One region of the Paucilactobacillus salsurae genome, then DNA from elsewhere that is predicted to be linked to it. Evidence: riboswitches for the same ligand, from Rfam matches in the RefSeq annotation. Region 1 holds a riboswitch; the other holds the start of a gene.
What was found. Region 1 has a riboswitch for thiamine pyrophosphate ahead of thiM (hydroxyethylthiazole kinase). Riboswitches for the same ligand answer to the same signal wherever they lie in the genome.
Positions count from the first base shown of each region.

Region 2: linked by a shared signal. The riboswitch ahead of ACYVQZ_RS08485 (ECF transporter S component) and the one ahead of thiM (hydroxyethylthiazole kinase) in region 1 are both predicted to bind thiamine pyrophosphate.

Region 1 covers NZ_BAAHWX010000005.1:71,191-78,980, forward strand. Annotated here, with positions in the region: gene ACYVQZ_RS06200 (OsmC family protein) at 1-424, opposite strand, end outside; gene thiE (thiamine phosphate synthase) at 468-1,106, opposite strand; gene thiD (bifunctional hydroxymethylpyrimidine kinase/phosphomethylpyrimidine kinase) at 1,096-1,917, opposite strand; gene thiM (hydroxyethylthiazole kinase) at 1,917-2,711, opposite strand; TPP riboswitch at 2,900-3,006, opposite strand; gene ACYVQZ_RS06220 (aldo/keto reductase) at 3,107-3,958, shown strand; gene rlmD (23S rRNA (uracil(1939)-C(5))-methyltransferase RlmD) at 4,059-5,459, shown strand; gene ACYVQZ_RS06230 (lectin-like domain-containing protein) at 5,750-6,661, shown strand; gene ACYVQZ_RS06235 (MucBP domain-containing protein) at 6,610-7,790, shown strand, end outside.
Region 2 covers NZ_BAAHWX010000012.1:1,035-8,824, forward strand. Annotated here, with positions in the region: tRNA gene ACYVQZ_RS08475 (tRNA-Leu) at 1-61, shown strand, start outside; gene ACYVQZ_RS08480 (choice-of-anchor L domain-containing protein) at 352-1,824, shown strand; TPP riboswitch at 1,950-2,037, shown strand; gene ACYVQZ_RS08485 (ECF transporter S component) at 2,152-2,712, shown strand; gene ACYVQZ_RS08490 (ABC transporter substrate-binding protein) at 2,725-3,639, shown strand; gene nrdD (anaerobic ribonucleoside-triphosphate reductase) at 3,971-6,184, shown strand; gene nrdG (anaerobic ribonucleoside-triphosphate reductase activating protein) at 6,129-6,710, shown strand; gene sufC (Fe-S cluster assembly ATPase SufC) at 6,880-7,647, shown strand; gene ACYVQZ_RS08510 (SufD family Fe-S cluster assembly protein) at 7,647-7,790, shown strand, end outside.

The sequences.
Region 1 (7,790 bases):
ATTTAAACTCATCCACGATGTGCACATTGACGTTGTCACTACCGTGTAACAACTTAGCTACTGGACAACGTGTTTCTGCAATATCTAGCATTCGTTGGGCATTTTCAGGTGTTTGATCTGGAATCAGCACTTGGGCATCTAATTTGAATTGATACCCATGAGTGTCGTGCATCATATCAATACCAACGCGGACCTTACTTTTGTGTTCTAGACCTTCTCGTTTTTCCAGTGCTTGGAGTGTCGCATTTAAACAAGTTGCGAGTGCTAAGCCAACCAGTTGTTCCGGATTTGTCCCTGCATCCGGTTTGAGCGGGCTACTGACACCCAGACTCATCCCCTCTTGATTACCAACATATGAAACTCCTGGTAATCCAGCATCATTTTCAACTTCTGTATGGTATAAAACTTTATCAAGTAGTGACATAAGTATCCCCTTTTCTAGTTTGCCCCTAGTTTACTACCAGTTCCTACTGATTCAATACGATTTGCATCGTTTTTTCAATATTGGCACTATTTAAAAACATTGAAATTGATGAAATCCCACTAACACCAGTGGCCAGGACGTCAGGAACATTTTTTTCTGTGATACCACCAATCGCTACAATTGGCTTATCGCTGACTTCTAATAAATTTTTTAGCCCTGTCGTCCCAATTGCTGGATCAGCATCGGCCTTAGAATTTGTCGGATAAATCGGTCCACTGCCAACGTAAGCAACTTGTGGCAATTGATTAGCTACCCGAATTTCTGCTGCCGTGTTACATGAATAGCCAACAAACATATCGTCACCTACTGCATCAATGACGGCTTCAACTCGACGATCTTTTTGGCCAACGTGGACACCATCCGCTTGAATCTTAATAGCAAGCGGAAAATCGTCGTCAATAATTAACGGGATCTGATATTTCGTGGTCAGTTGTTTGCATTGCAAGGCCAACTCATAACGCTCATCTTCATTAAGACGTGAAGTGCCTTTTTCACGCAATTGAAATGCTGTAATGCCCGCCTTCATTAACGCTTCAATCTTGGGCAAAAATGCACTTGGGTCACCCAAATCTTGGGTACCGCCGACCAAGTAAGCTTTTAACATTTCTGCATTAAATTTCATCTGCTTCCACCTCGCGATAGGCCCAGTGATTCAGTGGCCCGTGTCCATGTCCAACCTGAATACCATTGCGAATCGTTGCATCAACATAGCTTTTACCCATGCGAATAGCTTGCTCGATTGAATCACCTTTCGCAAGTTGGGCCGTAATGCAAGCTGATAATGTGTCGCCGGTACCGTGAGTATTTTCCGTGGCTACACGTGGCGCACTCAACCAAAACGAAGTACCATTTTCAAGTAAGACAAAGTCACTACTTTGTCCTTCCTCAATAAAGTGGCCACCTTTAACCATCACGTTTTTCGTTCCCATGGCTTGTAGCTTTTTGGCTGCAGTTTCCATGTCTGCTTCATCTTTAATGGTCATTTGCGCTAATTTTTCCGCTTCTGGCAGATTGGGGGTCACAATCGTGGCGAGTGGCAAGAGTTCATTGGCTACCACACTAACTGCATCTTCGCTTAACAATGGTGCACCGCCTTTTGCAATCATCACCGGATCCACGGTTAATGGACCAAAATCATAACGTTTAAGGTTTTCCACCACCGTTTTTACCCTTGTCACATCGGCTAGCATTCCCGTTTTACAGGCTTTGATATCTAAATCTTCATCAAGTGACGCAAACTGTTCATCAATAATTTTGGGTGGGAGTGCCATAAAATCCGCTACTCCTAAAGTATTTTGAGCTGTGATCGCAACTAACACTGTAGTTGCAAAGACATGTCGTTCCTGAATCGTCTTTAAATCAGCTTGCATCCCCGCGCCGCCACCGCTATCAGAACCGGCAATCGACAAGGCCTGTGGATATTGTTTCGTCATTAGACTTCCTCCGTTGATAACTTACCTTCAATTTGTTTTTCTGTCACTAAGTTTAATTCATCCATGAGTTGAATTGCAAAAGTACCCGGGCGTGGTTGATCTAACTGCTCTGCCACTAATTGTCCAGTTGTCGCAAAGACTGCACACGCCGTTTGTGCCGCTTCATAAAAGTCAGTTGTTACTGCACTAAAAGCACCAACAATACTAGAGAGCATGTCTCCAGAACCGACGTGTAATTGAAATAATGATGTGCCATTATAAACTTTCGTAGCTTGGGTACCGTCGGTAATAATGTCAGTTTCCCCGCTTAAAATAACAACACAGTTACGCACTTGGGCACATTTTTTGGCAACTTCAACGAGATCACCAGATCCCGAACCGGCATCGATGCCCTTGGCGGCCCAGTCAATTCCGGCTAATGCGGCAATTTCACCTGCGTTGCCACGGATGATGTCTGGTTGAAAATCGGTTAATAATTGATTGGCAGCTTGGAGGCGGAATTGGACGGCTCCCACTGCAACTGGATCAATGATGAGTGGTTTGTGATATTGTTTAGCTAATTGGCCGACAACTTTAATTTGCTCTAGTTGTGGGATTGTGAATGCACCCAGGTTGATGACGACTGCTGAACTGATTTTGACCATTTCTTCTGCTTCTTTGACTTCCTCGGACATGATGGGTGAGGCACCGATCGCGTTGATGCCGTTGGCGACGTCTTGGACTGTGACGAAGTTTGAGATGTTGAAAACGATTGGGTTTTGGGTTCTTAGGGTTGTTAGTAGGTTGATTTTCATGGTTTGGGTCCTTTCGTTTTTAGGTGGTTTTTCTTCCTTATTTTTATGGCTGAAACGTGTTCCGAGCAACCCGTTGCTCTCCACACTCTGGCTCATTGCGTCAACTCAAAAAAATCATCACCCAAAAAGGACACTCACAAAACCTGTGAGCATCCTTTTTGGGTGATGATTTTTCAGAGCTAAACGACGCTCTTCGCATTACACTTTCCTTCGCAAGTACCAACTTCACAGGTTCAAAGGGATCACGTTTGATTAACGTGTCTCAGTCTTTTATAAGACACCCCTAGTGTGTATTTAATTGGTTTTATAATACTTGATTCATAAGTTAAATTCAATGGCTGTTATGAGGTGGTGTGTTAGAATGGTCCTGTAATAACCAATTTGGAGGGAAAATTATGCAAGATATTGCTGATACTTACACATTAAATAATGGCGTTAAAATTCCAGTTGTTGGTTTTGGAACTTGGCAAACTCCGAGCGGCAAAGTTGCCTATGATTCCGTTAAAATCGCTCTTGCAAGTGGTTATCGCCATATCGATACTGCGACAGCATATGGTAATGAAGAAAGTGTTGGGAAAGGGATTAAAGATAGCGGTCTTAACCGTCATGACATCTTTTTGACCACCAAACTTTGGAATCCTGACCACGGCTATGAAAATACGAAAAAAGCCCTCGATAAATCATTGACTAGTCTGGGTACTGATTACGTTGACCTCTACTTAATCCATTGGCCAAGTCCTGTGGATACCCGTGATCATTGGGAAGAATTGAATGCCGAAACTTGGCGAGCCATGGAAGAAGCCTTAAAAGCAGGTAAAACCCGTGCCATTGGAATTTCTAACTTCCGTCCTAAGCATTTGGAAGCTTTGATGAAAACTGCAACTGTCACCCCGGCTGTGAACCAAAACTTCTTAAACCCAAGTGATTTACAACCAGAAGTAACTGAAGCAAATGCCAAATATAATATTTTCAATGAAGCTTACAGTCCACTCGGTACTGGTAAAATCTTCTCTGTGCCAGAATTAAAAGAAATGGCCCAAAAGTATGACAAAACCGTAGCACAAGTTGTCTTACGTTGGTCATTACAACATGGTTTCTTGCCATTACCAAAATCGGTCCATGCTAATCGCATTGAAGAAAATACCGACTTATTCGATTTTGCTTTAAGCGCTGACGATATGAAGGTCATTGATGGCCTTCGTGGTGTTGCCGGTTTAGCAAATGACCCCGATGTTCAAAATTTCTAACCTTACTATAGTAGAAGATGTGATGCACATCTTCTTTTCTTTTTGCCGCTAACTATGCCATAATGATAGCCGATGATTTTATACAGATAGGATATTTTAAATGACTAAACAATCAAAATTTAAACAGGCTCCATCCATCGATGTCCCAGTTGATACTCGTTTTCCACTCACCATCAAACGTTTAGGAATCAACGGCGAAGGTATCGGCTATTTCAAACACAAGATTTGCTTTGTCCCCTATGCACTGGTTGGCGAAGTGATTGTTGCTGAAGTAACTGAAAGTGCCCCTAAGTTTTTGCGGGCTAAAATTCACCAAATTCGAACTGAAAGTCCCGATCGGGTTACACCACGTGATGCATATGCAAGTGAAGTTGGTGGCTTTGAACTGGAGCATCTGAGTTATCCAAAACAACTCAAATTCAAACGCGATGTCGTCGTTCAAGCACTCGAAAAATTTAAACCACGGGGCTATCGCCACTATGACATTCGACAAACACTAGGAATGAATGATCCTTATGCTTATCGAAATAAAGCTCAATTTCAAATCCGGATGATTAATGGCCATGTTGCTGCCGGACTTTATAAAACTGGCACGCACGACTTAGTTGATCTCGAAACCTGCAGTGTGCAGATGCCTGAGACAATGAAAGTTATGCGTGCACTAGTTGCCAAAATTGAAGCATTAGAAATTCCAATTTATGACGAACACCATAATTCTGGTATTTTAAAAACCATCGTGGTGCGCGTGGCACGTCACACCGGTCAAGTACAAGTCACATTTATTACCAATTCAACGAAACTGCCAAAAAAACATGAACTTCTAGAGTTCATCATGACTGAATTACCTGAAGTAGTGTCTGTCATGCAAAATGTTAATCCGGGTAAACAATCTTTAATCTGGGGAGATCAAATGATGCCCCTCGCTGGAGAAGATGCCATTACCGAACAGATTTCAGGGTTAGATTTTCGTTTGTCAGCCCGTGCCTTCTTGCAACTTAATCCTCGGCAAACTGAAGTTTTGTATCAAGAAACGGCTGACGCATTGGAACTTGATTCAGCAGATAATCTTGTTGATGCGTATGCTGGGATTGGTACTATCGGTCTGTCGCTTGCAAACCAAGTTAAAGAGGTCCGGGGGATGGAAGTCATCGCAGATGCCGTCGATGATGCTAACCAAAATGCCCGATTAAATCACATCACAAACGCTACCTATGAAGTCGGTAGTGCCGAAAAACTCTTTCCAATTTGGACCGATGATGGTTTCTTTGTTGACGCACTAGTGGTGGATCCGCCACGCACTGGTTTGGATAAGGCTTTAATTAATAGTATTTTAGACGTCCGCCCGTCTAAATTTGTCTATGTCTCTTGCAACCCTTCAACATTAGCTCGAGACCTCGTCACATTGACGAACGACTATCAAGTTGTGTTCATGCAACCCGTTGATATGATGCCACAAACAGCAAAATGTGAAGTTGTTGTTAAGTTAGAGCTTATTAAATAATCATTTTCATATTTTTATTAAGCAGATTTCTTTTAAAACAGAAATCTGCTTTTTTATTGCTGTCAAAGAGATTTACGATTTTTATCATCATTAATATCGATAAATAAAAGCTTATTTTATTTAGCCTTGTGCGATTTAATTGTATAAATTATATATAGGTTATTGATTGCATTAATTTTTCCTAAAGTTTATCATGAAAATATAAAGATAAGATTTGCCTTAATACAAACATTTCTTTTATCTTATTGAATTCCATTTTTCTAGCAATAAAAAAACTGGAGGTATCTATCATGAAGACAAACGAAACGAAAGTGCATTACAAGATGTATAAGATTGGCAAGAAATGGGCCGTGGCAGCCATTGCCGTTGGTACATTTAGTCTTGCAAGCGGTTACACATTAACTTCTGCTCATGCAGATGATACAGCAGTAACTACTGAACAAACATTGCCTGTATCTAGTGCTGCCGACGTTGTTGAACCAGCTACTGAATTAACCAGTAGTGCTGTTTCTGTAGTTGATTCTTCCACTGTGGCAGAAGTTGAAGCGCCAGCTGCAATTGAAACACCTCAATCAACTGCACCAATCACAGCTTCTAGCGCAGCGCCAACGACTAGTGTTGCAACTAGCGCTGCTCCTAAAGTGGCGGCAGCAAATGTGATCCAAAAGAATAATAAAAATTATACTCAAGTGACTAGAGAAAACTTTGCAGATTATTTTAATTTGAATGGTAGTGCCCAATATGATGCTGATTCAGGCATTATTACCATCACTGAAAACAAGCAAAATCAAGTGGGTAACTTCTCACTGAAAGAAAAAATCAATATGGATGAAGACTTTACTTTAAAGGGTAAAGTAAATATTGGTAATTCTAAAGCAGTCATTAATAAAATCGCTGATGGAATTGGGTTTGCCTTCCATGAAGGAAACACCACAGATATTGGTGAAGATGGCGGAAATCTCGGAATTGGTGGCTTAGTAGGTGCCATTGGTTTTAAATTAGACACCTTCCATAATGTAGAACAACAACCAACGAATACTGGCAGCAAGGATTCATACGGTTGGGCTGCAGATCCAACTAATCACACACCATATGGCGCCTTTGCCTACACTAATAAAACACCTGAGTTGATCAATGGTCGCAATGTTTATTGGCATATGCAGATGCTGATAGTGTTGAAAATTTACAATCTAACATTCTAGATGGTAGCTTCCATGATTTCACAATTGAATACGTTAACCATGTTTTGACCATTACGCTTGATATTAAAAAGAATAAGAAATATGTGTGGACAAAAACAGTTGATGCCGGTCAATCAGCGATGGCTATGATTGTCTCAGCTTCAACTGGTTGGGGAGCTACTCGCCAAGAATTCCAATTTGACTCATTTGAATATACGGCTGCGTCAACAGTTAACGTCCGCTATGTTGATCAAAATAATGAAGATATCGAATTGCCAGCGGACTTAATTGAAGCAAGTAAGCCTTCGTATTCGGATGGCGAAAGCATTGGTAGTAAATATTCAACAAATAAACTTGAAATTCCTGGCTACCGCTATGTTGGCATGGGTGAAGGTAGCATCCCTACAGAAGGTACTCTAACTGATATTGGTGACAACGGTACTGTAATTTACGTTTACGAGAAAGTAAACTATACGTCAGAATTCAAGACAGTTAGTCAAACTATTAACTATCTTGATGTTAACGATCATTCAAACAAATTAGCAAAATCTAATGTCCAAACGATTGGTTTTGTAACTGTTAAAGAAAACGATAAAAATCCGATTACTTACTACCTAGCTGGCGCTACAGAAGTTCCTGAGTTAGATTCACAAGGAAATCCACCAGCTGGATGGACGGCCGTGACGACAGAGCAAGCTGCTTACAAGAGCTGGCCACATGCTAACGTAACAAATTATCATGTTGTTTCCACTTCACAAACACCAGAAAACCTAACTGAAGTTGTGAGCACACCGGTTTCAGTTGATGATGAAAATTCAACAATTAATGTTTATTACGGTATCAATTATTCTTGGGTAGTAGACCATGCTGAACGTGTGATTGAATACGTAGATCAATCAGGCGCCGCACTTCCTGATACTACTCCGGATATTCAAGAAATTTCATTTGTGACGGTTATCGATCCAACCAAAGGAGACAACGATTCAGGTACTGTCTACTATGCACTTGGTATGCAAAACGTGCCAGAATTAGATAGCTCAGGCGTCCCTGTTGGTGAAGAATGGTACTTGTCTGATACCGCTAGCTACACCAGTGTTCCTCATCCAGATGTGACAAATTACCATGTTATCACAATCTCTGATGAATTAGC
Region 2 (7,790 bases), on a different contig from region 1:
CGCGCTGGACTCAAAATCCAGTTCCCATTAGGGAGTGTGGGTTCGACCCCCACCGGCGGCATTTAATTAAAGGAAATAAGACAGGGAATCCTCGTAAACAACGTTTACGAGGATTTTTTTGTATGTTGTTATTTAAGAAGGATCGGTGCGTTATCATATACTAATATTAACTAATTAAAAAATATTATAATTAAACAAAAAACTCTTTGTAGGATTGAAAAAACGAGATATATTATCTAATTTTTTAATATTTATCATAAAATTGTTTATTGTATTAACAATTATCGTTTGCTAAAATTAAGCGAATTTAACTTGTACAGACATTCACAGGACAATTTTGGGAGGAATATTATGAAAACAAGATTTGTAAAATTGGGGTTAGGGACGGCAATAATTGGTGTGGGCCTATTTGTTGCTAATCAGCAAATTGTTTCAGCTGATGATAACCAAGCTGATCCAAATACAGCGCAAACACCTAGTGCCACGACCACTGATCCTACACAACCACAAACTGATTCAATGGAAGTTGCAACCAGCACGCCTACTGATATGGCGCAAAAGCTAGTTTCGGCTGATAATACGGTGCAAATTAGCAACGTTAAATACGAAGGTAGCAGTGATGCTTCTGGAGAGTTCAAAGGTGGAACCCAAGTATTTGGTTTTGATAGTGGTGTTGTACTTGCATCCGGATCTGTTAAAGAGAGTGTAGAAGACCTTGGTGAATCAGGTGATGCAGATATTGATACAATGACTGGCTCAGACTCTCATGACGCAGCAGCGCTTGAATTTGACTTTGTTCCGAAATATTCACAACTTGAATTCAAGTATGCTTTTGGTTCCGAAGAATATCCAGATTTTGTTGATAGTCAATTCAATGATGCATTTGCGTTCTTTGTGAATGGTAATAATGTTGCAACACTTCCTAATAGCAATGAGTTTGTCTCCATTAACAATGTCAATAATGGGGACCTTAACGGTAACCATGTCAAAAATAGTGAATACTTTATTGACAATACGGATGCACATCTATCAGTGCCATTTACAACTTTTGGCGGCGTCACAAAGGAATTGACAATTTCAGCTCAGGTTAAGCCAAACGAAGTCAACCATATTAAAATTGTGATTGCTGATCTTAGTGATAGTGTCTTAACTTCATTTGTGGGAATATCTGACAACAGTTTTAAATCTGTTGGAAAAGTGCAAGTTCACTACATCGATGATGCTTCAAATACAATTGCCGATGACGATAATTTGGACGGCGCAACTGGAAGTACCTATACTGCCAATGAAAAAACAATTTCAGGTTATGTTTTTGACCACTGGGAAGGTAATCAAACTGGAACAATTGGTGAGGATCCAATTGAAATATTTGCCGTTTATAAAACTGCACCAATTACTAATGGTTCCGTTCAAGTTCAATATGTTGATACAGACGGCAATGCACTAGCAAACCCTATTGAACTGACAGGAACAACCGGTACTGGCTTTACAGCAGACGTTAAAGACTTCGATGGTTACACATTCGATCATGCTACACCAGCAACGAATGGTGAATTTGATGGTGGGCAACAAACTGTGACATTGGTTTATAGTAAAGATGTTGTCACACCAACAAATGACGTTGTGACACCGACACAATCAACACCCGAACCAATTTTAACTGCGACCACGGTTGTGAAGACACCAGTTGCGACACCAACAAAAAAAGCCGCTGCTAAATTACCACAAACTGATGAAAACAGATTTGCCGCAATTTTCCTTTCATTTTTAGGAGTCTCGGGCCTATTGGTGGGATTAGGAGTTAATCGAAAAGAAACTAATTAGATCGAATTTAAGAATGAAAAAGTTCAAGTAAACGCTTGAACTTTTTTTCTGGAAAAATTTGGATGAATTTAAGCAACAAAAATTTGTTATTTTTCCGATGCATGGTAAACTAATCCTAATTGAATAATCGTTAATTGGGGTGCCGAAGGCTGAGATTATACTCATTGACCTGATCTAGTTAGTACTAGCGGAGGGAATTACTTGAAATGTAGGGCAACTATATTTTACTTTGTGTAGCGCAATTAGACTTTTTGTTTAATTGCTTTTTTTATTCAGTTAGTTTGGTAAGCCATGATGATTTTCAAAAAATTTGTAGGGGGTTCTATTTTGATTAAGAAAATGAAAGTGCAGCATATCATTTTGTTAGCTTTAATTGCAATTTTTTTTGGTGTCATCTATTGGGTGATTGGACCATTATATAACGTTCTCACCGCATTGCTGGCCCCATTTGGTTGGGGACCAGCGGCAAACGATATTTTGGAGGGCGTCTGGGTCATGGCAGGACCATTAGTGGGTTATCTATTCCGCATTCCAGGTGCTGCCATTTTAGGAGAAACACTCAGTTCAGTGGTAGAAATGTTTATCGGTAGCCAATTTGGTGCTGCAGGAATTATAGCCGGTTTACTACAAGGATTTGGGGCCGAACTAGGTTACACGTTAACCGGATACAAAGTCTACAACTGGATTAGTTTATCATTGAGTGTGGTATTCGTGACAATTGTGACTTTTGGTCGGGAACTCTTTTTCTTTGGTTACAACAAGTACGCGCCATCAATGTTAATTGTATTATTCATTATTCGCTTAATTTCAACTTTCATTTTTAGCGGCGTCATCAACAAAATGATTATTAATTTACTAAAACGCGCAAAAGTTTTGAACATTCAATAGGGGGGTATTGGCATGCAAACAATTCGATTAGCATTAGAATGGATTCCAAACACTGTTCATACAGGATTTTATGAAGCAATTGATCGGGGTTATTATGCCCAAGCAGGGTTAAATGTTGAAATTTTTATGCCAGATGACCACGGTGATGGTCGTCAGTGGTTATTAAATGGCAAGGCAGATTTTGCGATTACTGAACAGATGTCGATGTCAGATTTTTTTGTGAAAGATCAACAAACCCCATTAGTGGCACTTGCTGCACTGATGGATCATAATCGTTCAGGATTATTAACTAACAGTGATATTAAGTCACCGAAAGACTTGACGCATCGAACATATGCGACATTTGGTTACCCAACTGAGCAGCACATTATTGGCGATACGATTAACGCTGATGGGGGCGATTTTAGCCAAACTAAAATGATTTCAAATGACATGATTTTCGACCCAGTAACCGATCTACAGCAAAGAAAATATGATGGTATTTTTGTCTACCATCATTGGGAAGGACTCATGGCTAAACTGGCAAATAATAATGAACACTACAATTTCTTTTATGTGAAAGACTTTGTGCCGGCGTTTGATTATTACACACCCGTAATTGCAGCCAATCAAAATTTTGTTGATGACAATCAAACAGTTGTCCGACAATTTTTGCAAGCTACAGCTCATGGTTACGCGGCAGCTAAAAATGATCCTGAAGATGCTGCCAAAGTTTTAATGAGATATGTCCCTGATCGAATGTTGCAACGAGAGTTAGTAGTGGCTTCTCAAGTAGAGGTTAGCCAGCACTATCGTCTTGCAGATGACCAGTCATTTGCTCCAATTGATGAACAAAACTGGCGTTTATTTTATGACTGGTTAAATCAACAAGGATTGGGTCAACAAATTGATCCAAGTATTGGATTCGATAATCAATACTTGAATTAGAGACCACAAAGTGTGGTTTAGGTAACAATATGTGGTGATAGACCAGTTTTAAAATGCATAAAAATGGCCTAGCAAATAATAAGTCATTTAGTGTGAATTTTAAGCATTGGTCGTACACAATTGATTATCGCAAATCTGAATTAAACAGGGTTGTCTTCTGTAATCAAATGATTAGCGAATCAGACAAAACAAGCTAAAAATTAAAATTAAATAAAAATGCATAAAACACAATATATTGTATTAATTAATTAAAGTTAACACAACATATTGTGTTTTTATGTATTTGGGCTTAGTATTATTAGTAACAATTTTAATGCTTGGAGGAATCAAAATGGATGTAAAACTAACTGCGCAACAGTCATTAGATCTATTAAAAAAAATAACGGTTGTTAAACGTGGTGGTGCGACAACCAAATTTTATGGATATAAGATTTTGTTTGTTTTGCATCAACTAACTGATGATGAATTGCTCATTCAAAGTGTTTGCCAATCGTTAGCGCAACACTTTGAAAATGCTGACGAAGTAACAACTGAAGAAATTGCAGACGAGTTAGTGTCAATCTTACAGGCATCCGATGCCACTGATGAAGCTAATGCCTACCTCAAAAAGTTTCATGAAAATCAAGCTGCATTTCAAGCAGCCATTGATCCACAACATCGCCTAAATAAATTATTTAATCAAAGTGATGATGTCGTTCATGAAAATGCCAATAAAGACAGTAAAGTATTTAATACACAGCGTGATTTAGAGGCGGGTTCAGTGAGTCGCGCCATTGGCTTGAAAATGTTACCAGAAATGGTGGCTAAAGCACATTTACGAGGCGATATTCATTGGCATGATCTGGATTATTCACCAGCAACACCAGAAACAAACTGTTGTCTCATTGATTTTGATGAAATGTTGACTAACGGTTTTAAGATCGGAAATGCCTGGGTTGATTCGCCCAAATCAATTCAGACAGCCACTGCTCAAATGTCACAGATTATTGCCAATGTAGCATCACTACAGTATGGTGGCTGTTCGGCTAATCGTGTGGATCAACTGTTAGCGCCTTACGCACAGTTAAATTACGATAAACATTTGGCTGATGCTAAGCGTTGGATTGCGCCTGACAATCAGGATGCATTTGCTAAGGAAAAGACCACCAAAGACATTTATGACGCGATGCAAGCGTTAGAATACGAAATTAACACCTTGTATTCATCACAAGGTCAGACACCATTTACAACGGTTAATTTTGGTTTAGGGACGAATTGGATTGAACGAGAAATTCAAAAGGCAATTTTGCAAGTGCGCATCAAAGGATTGGGCAAAGAACACCGAACAGCTATTTTTCCGAAGTTAGTTTTTACAGTAAAACGTGGATTGAATCTCAATCCTAATGATCCAAACTACGATATTAAGCAATTAGCATTGGAATGCTCAACAAAAAGAATGTACCCAGACTTGTTAATGTATGACAAGATTGTTGAATTAACCGGTAGTTTCAAAACACCAATGGGTTGTCGTTCATTTTTACAAGGGTGGAAAGATGAGAATGGTAAAGAAGTTAATTCAGGCCGGATGAATCTCGGAGTTGTCACTGTCAATTTGCCGCGAATTGCACTTGAATCAGCTGGCAATCAAGATGAGTTCTGGGAAATTTTTGATGAAAAAATGGCGATTTGCCACGAAGCACTATCCTACAGAGTTGAACGAACGAAGCAAGCAAAACCCGAAAATGCACCATTATTGTATATGTATGGTGCTTTTGGGAAACGATTGAATAAAGACGATAGTGTGGATGAAGCGTTCAAAAATCAACGGGCAACTGTATCACTTGGCTACATTGGATTATATGAAGTTTGTACTGCATTTTTTGGCTCAACTTGGGAAACCAATTCTGAAGCCCATGACTTTGCTGAAGAGATTGTAGCTAAGATGAATGCTTATTGTCAGCAGTGGGCAACTGAAAGTGGTTATCACTATAGTTTATATTCCACGCCTGCAGAATCACTGACTGACACCTTTTGTCGTGATGATATTGAAAAATTTGGCCGTATTAAAGATATTACCGATAAAGAATACTACACGAATAGTTTTCACTATGACGTGCGTAAACATCCGACACCATTTGATAAATTAGGATTTGAAGAGGTATTTCCTAAATATGCTTCCGGTGGGTTCATTCACTATTGTGAGTATCCAAATTTACGGCAAAATCCAAAGGCGCTCGAAGCAGTTTGGGATTGGGCCTATGATCATGTCGGTTATTTAGGCACCAACACATCGATTGATCAATGTTTCAAATGTGGCTTTAAGGGAGACTTCAAGGCCACTGCGCGCGGGTTTGTTTGTCCACAATGTGGTAACCATGATCCCCAATTTTGTGATGTGGTCAAAAGAACCTGTGGTTACCTTGGTAACCCACAACAACGACCAATGGTTCACGGACGACATAAAGAAATTGCTTCGCGTCAAAAACATATGAATCAGGAGATGATCGGCCATGCCGCAGCATATGAGAAAGCCAAACAATCCGACTCCCAAAGAGTGGTTGGCTAAGGATCATAGTTTAGAGTACATCGCCGACTATAAAGCGTTTAACTTTGTTGACGGTGAGGGCGTGCGATGCAGTTTATATGTCAGCGGGTGTTTATTTAATTGCCCGGGATGTTATAACGTTGCAGCTCAAAATTTTCATTATGGTCAACCATATACACAAGAACTAGAAGATCAAATTATTCGAGACATGAGTAACGATTACGTGCAGGGACTAACGCTCTTAGGTGGCGAACCATTTTTGAATACTCAAGTTTGTTTAAGATTGTGTCAACGAGTACGACAAGAATTTGGTCACACTAAAGACATTTGGTCGTGGTCAGGTTATACCTGGGAAGAATTACTACAAGACTCATACGACAAATTAAAAATGCTTTCAATGATAGATATTCTGGTAGACGGTCGCTTTTTAGAGGATCAAAAAGATTTGACGCTCCAATTTCGTGGGAGTGCAAATCAAAGGATTATTGACGTTCAGAAATCATTAGAACAAGAACGAGTTGTGATCTGGGATAAGTTGGTGCATTAAACTAGAGTGCGGAGAGCAACGGGTTGCTTCTGAGGATTAACGTGATATTAGGGAAATTCCAGAGCTTGGGATTTTTCTAATATCGGGTTAACCGCAGGAAGCAGTTGCTCGGAGCACGTTTCAGCAATAAAAAATTAAAAAAAAACAAGCAAAAAAGAAGGCCAAAAAAATGACACTCACCATCAAAAACCTCCACGCCACCATCAAAGAAACTCAACAAGAAATACTAAAAGGCGTCAATTTAACAGTACCCGATGGTGAAATTCACGCCATCATGGGCCCCAATGGTACAGGAAAATCAACCCTAGCCCAAACTATCATGGGCTACCCGGCTTATGAAATCACCCAGGGTAGCGTAACCTTTGATGATCAAAACGTCATTGATGCGAGCGTAGATGAGCGCGCAAAAATGGGGATGTTTTTGGGGATGCAATATCCGGCAGAAATTAGTGGCATCAATAATGCTGATTTCTTAAAAACTGCGGTAAACGCAGTGTCACCAGAACATATCAGTCCCATTAAATTTATGCAGCGATTAACTGAAACGATGCAATTTTTGGAAATGCCTGAAGATTTTGAAGAACGTTATTTGAATGTTGGCTTTTCCGGTGGTGAAAAAAAACGCAATGAAATTTTGCAAATGATGATGTTGCGACCCAAGATTGCAATTTTAGATGAAATCGATTCGGGTTTAGATATTGATGCCCTAAAGGTGGTTTCTAAGGGAATTAATCAATTACGCGGCCCAAAGTTCAGTGGCCTATTAATTACGCATTACGACCGGCTATTAGAATATGTGATACCTGATGTGATTCATATCATGGTCGATGGTCAAATTGTGACGTCCGGTGGACCAGAATTAGCACAAAAATTGGAGCAGTCAGGTTACCAACAATTTAAAAAATTAACACCAGCAGATAATGGAGTGATGAACTAATGACAGATTTACTCACTCAGATCGTGACGCAATCAATTAAAAATCATGAACCAAAATGGCTAACTGAAAAAAGAAAGTTAGCTTTTTTGCTCATGGATCAGTTGCCGGCAAATAAAGACGATGACTCAATCATGACCAGTTTG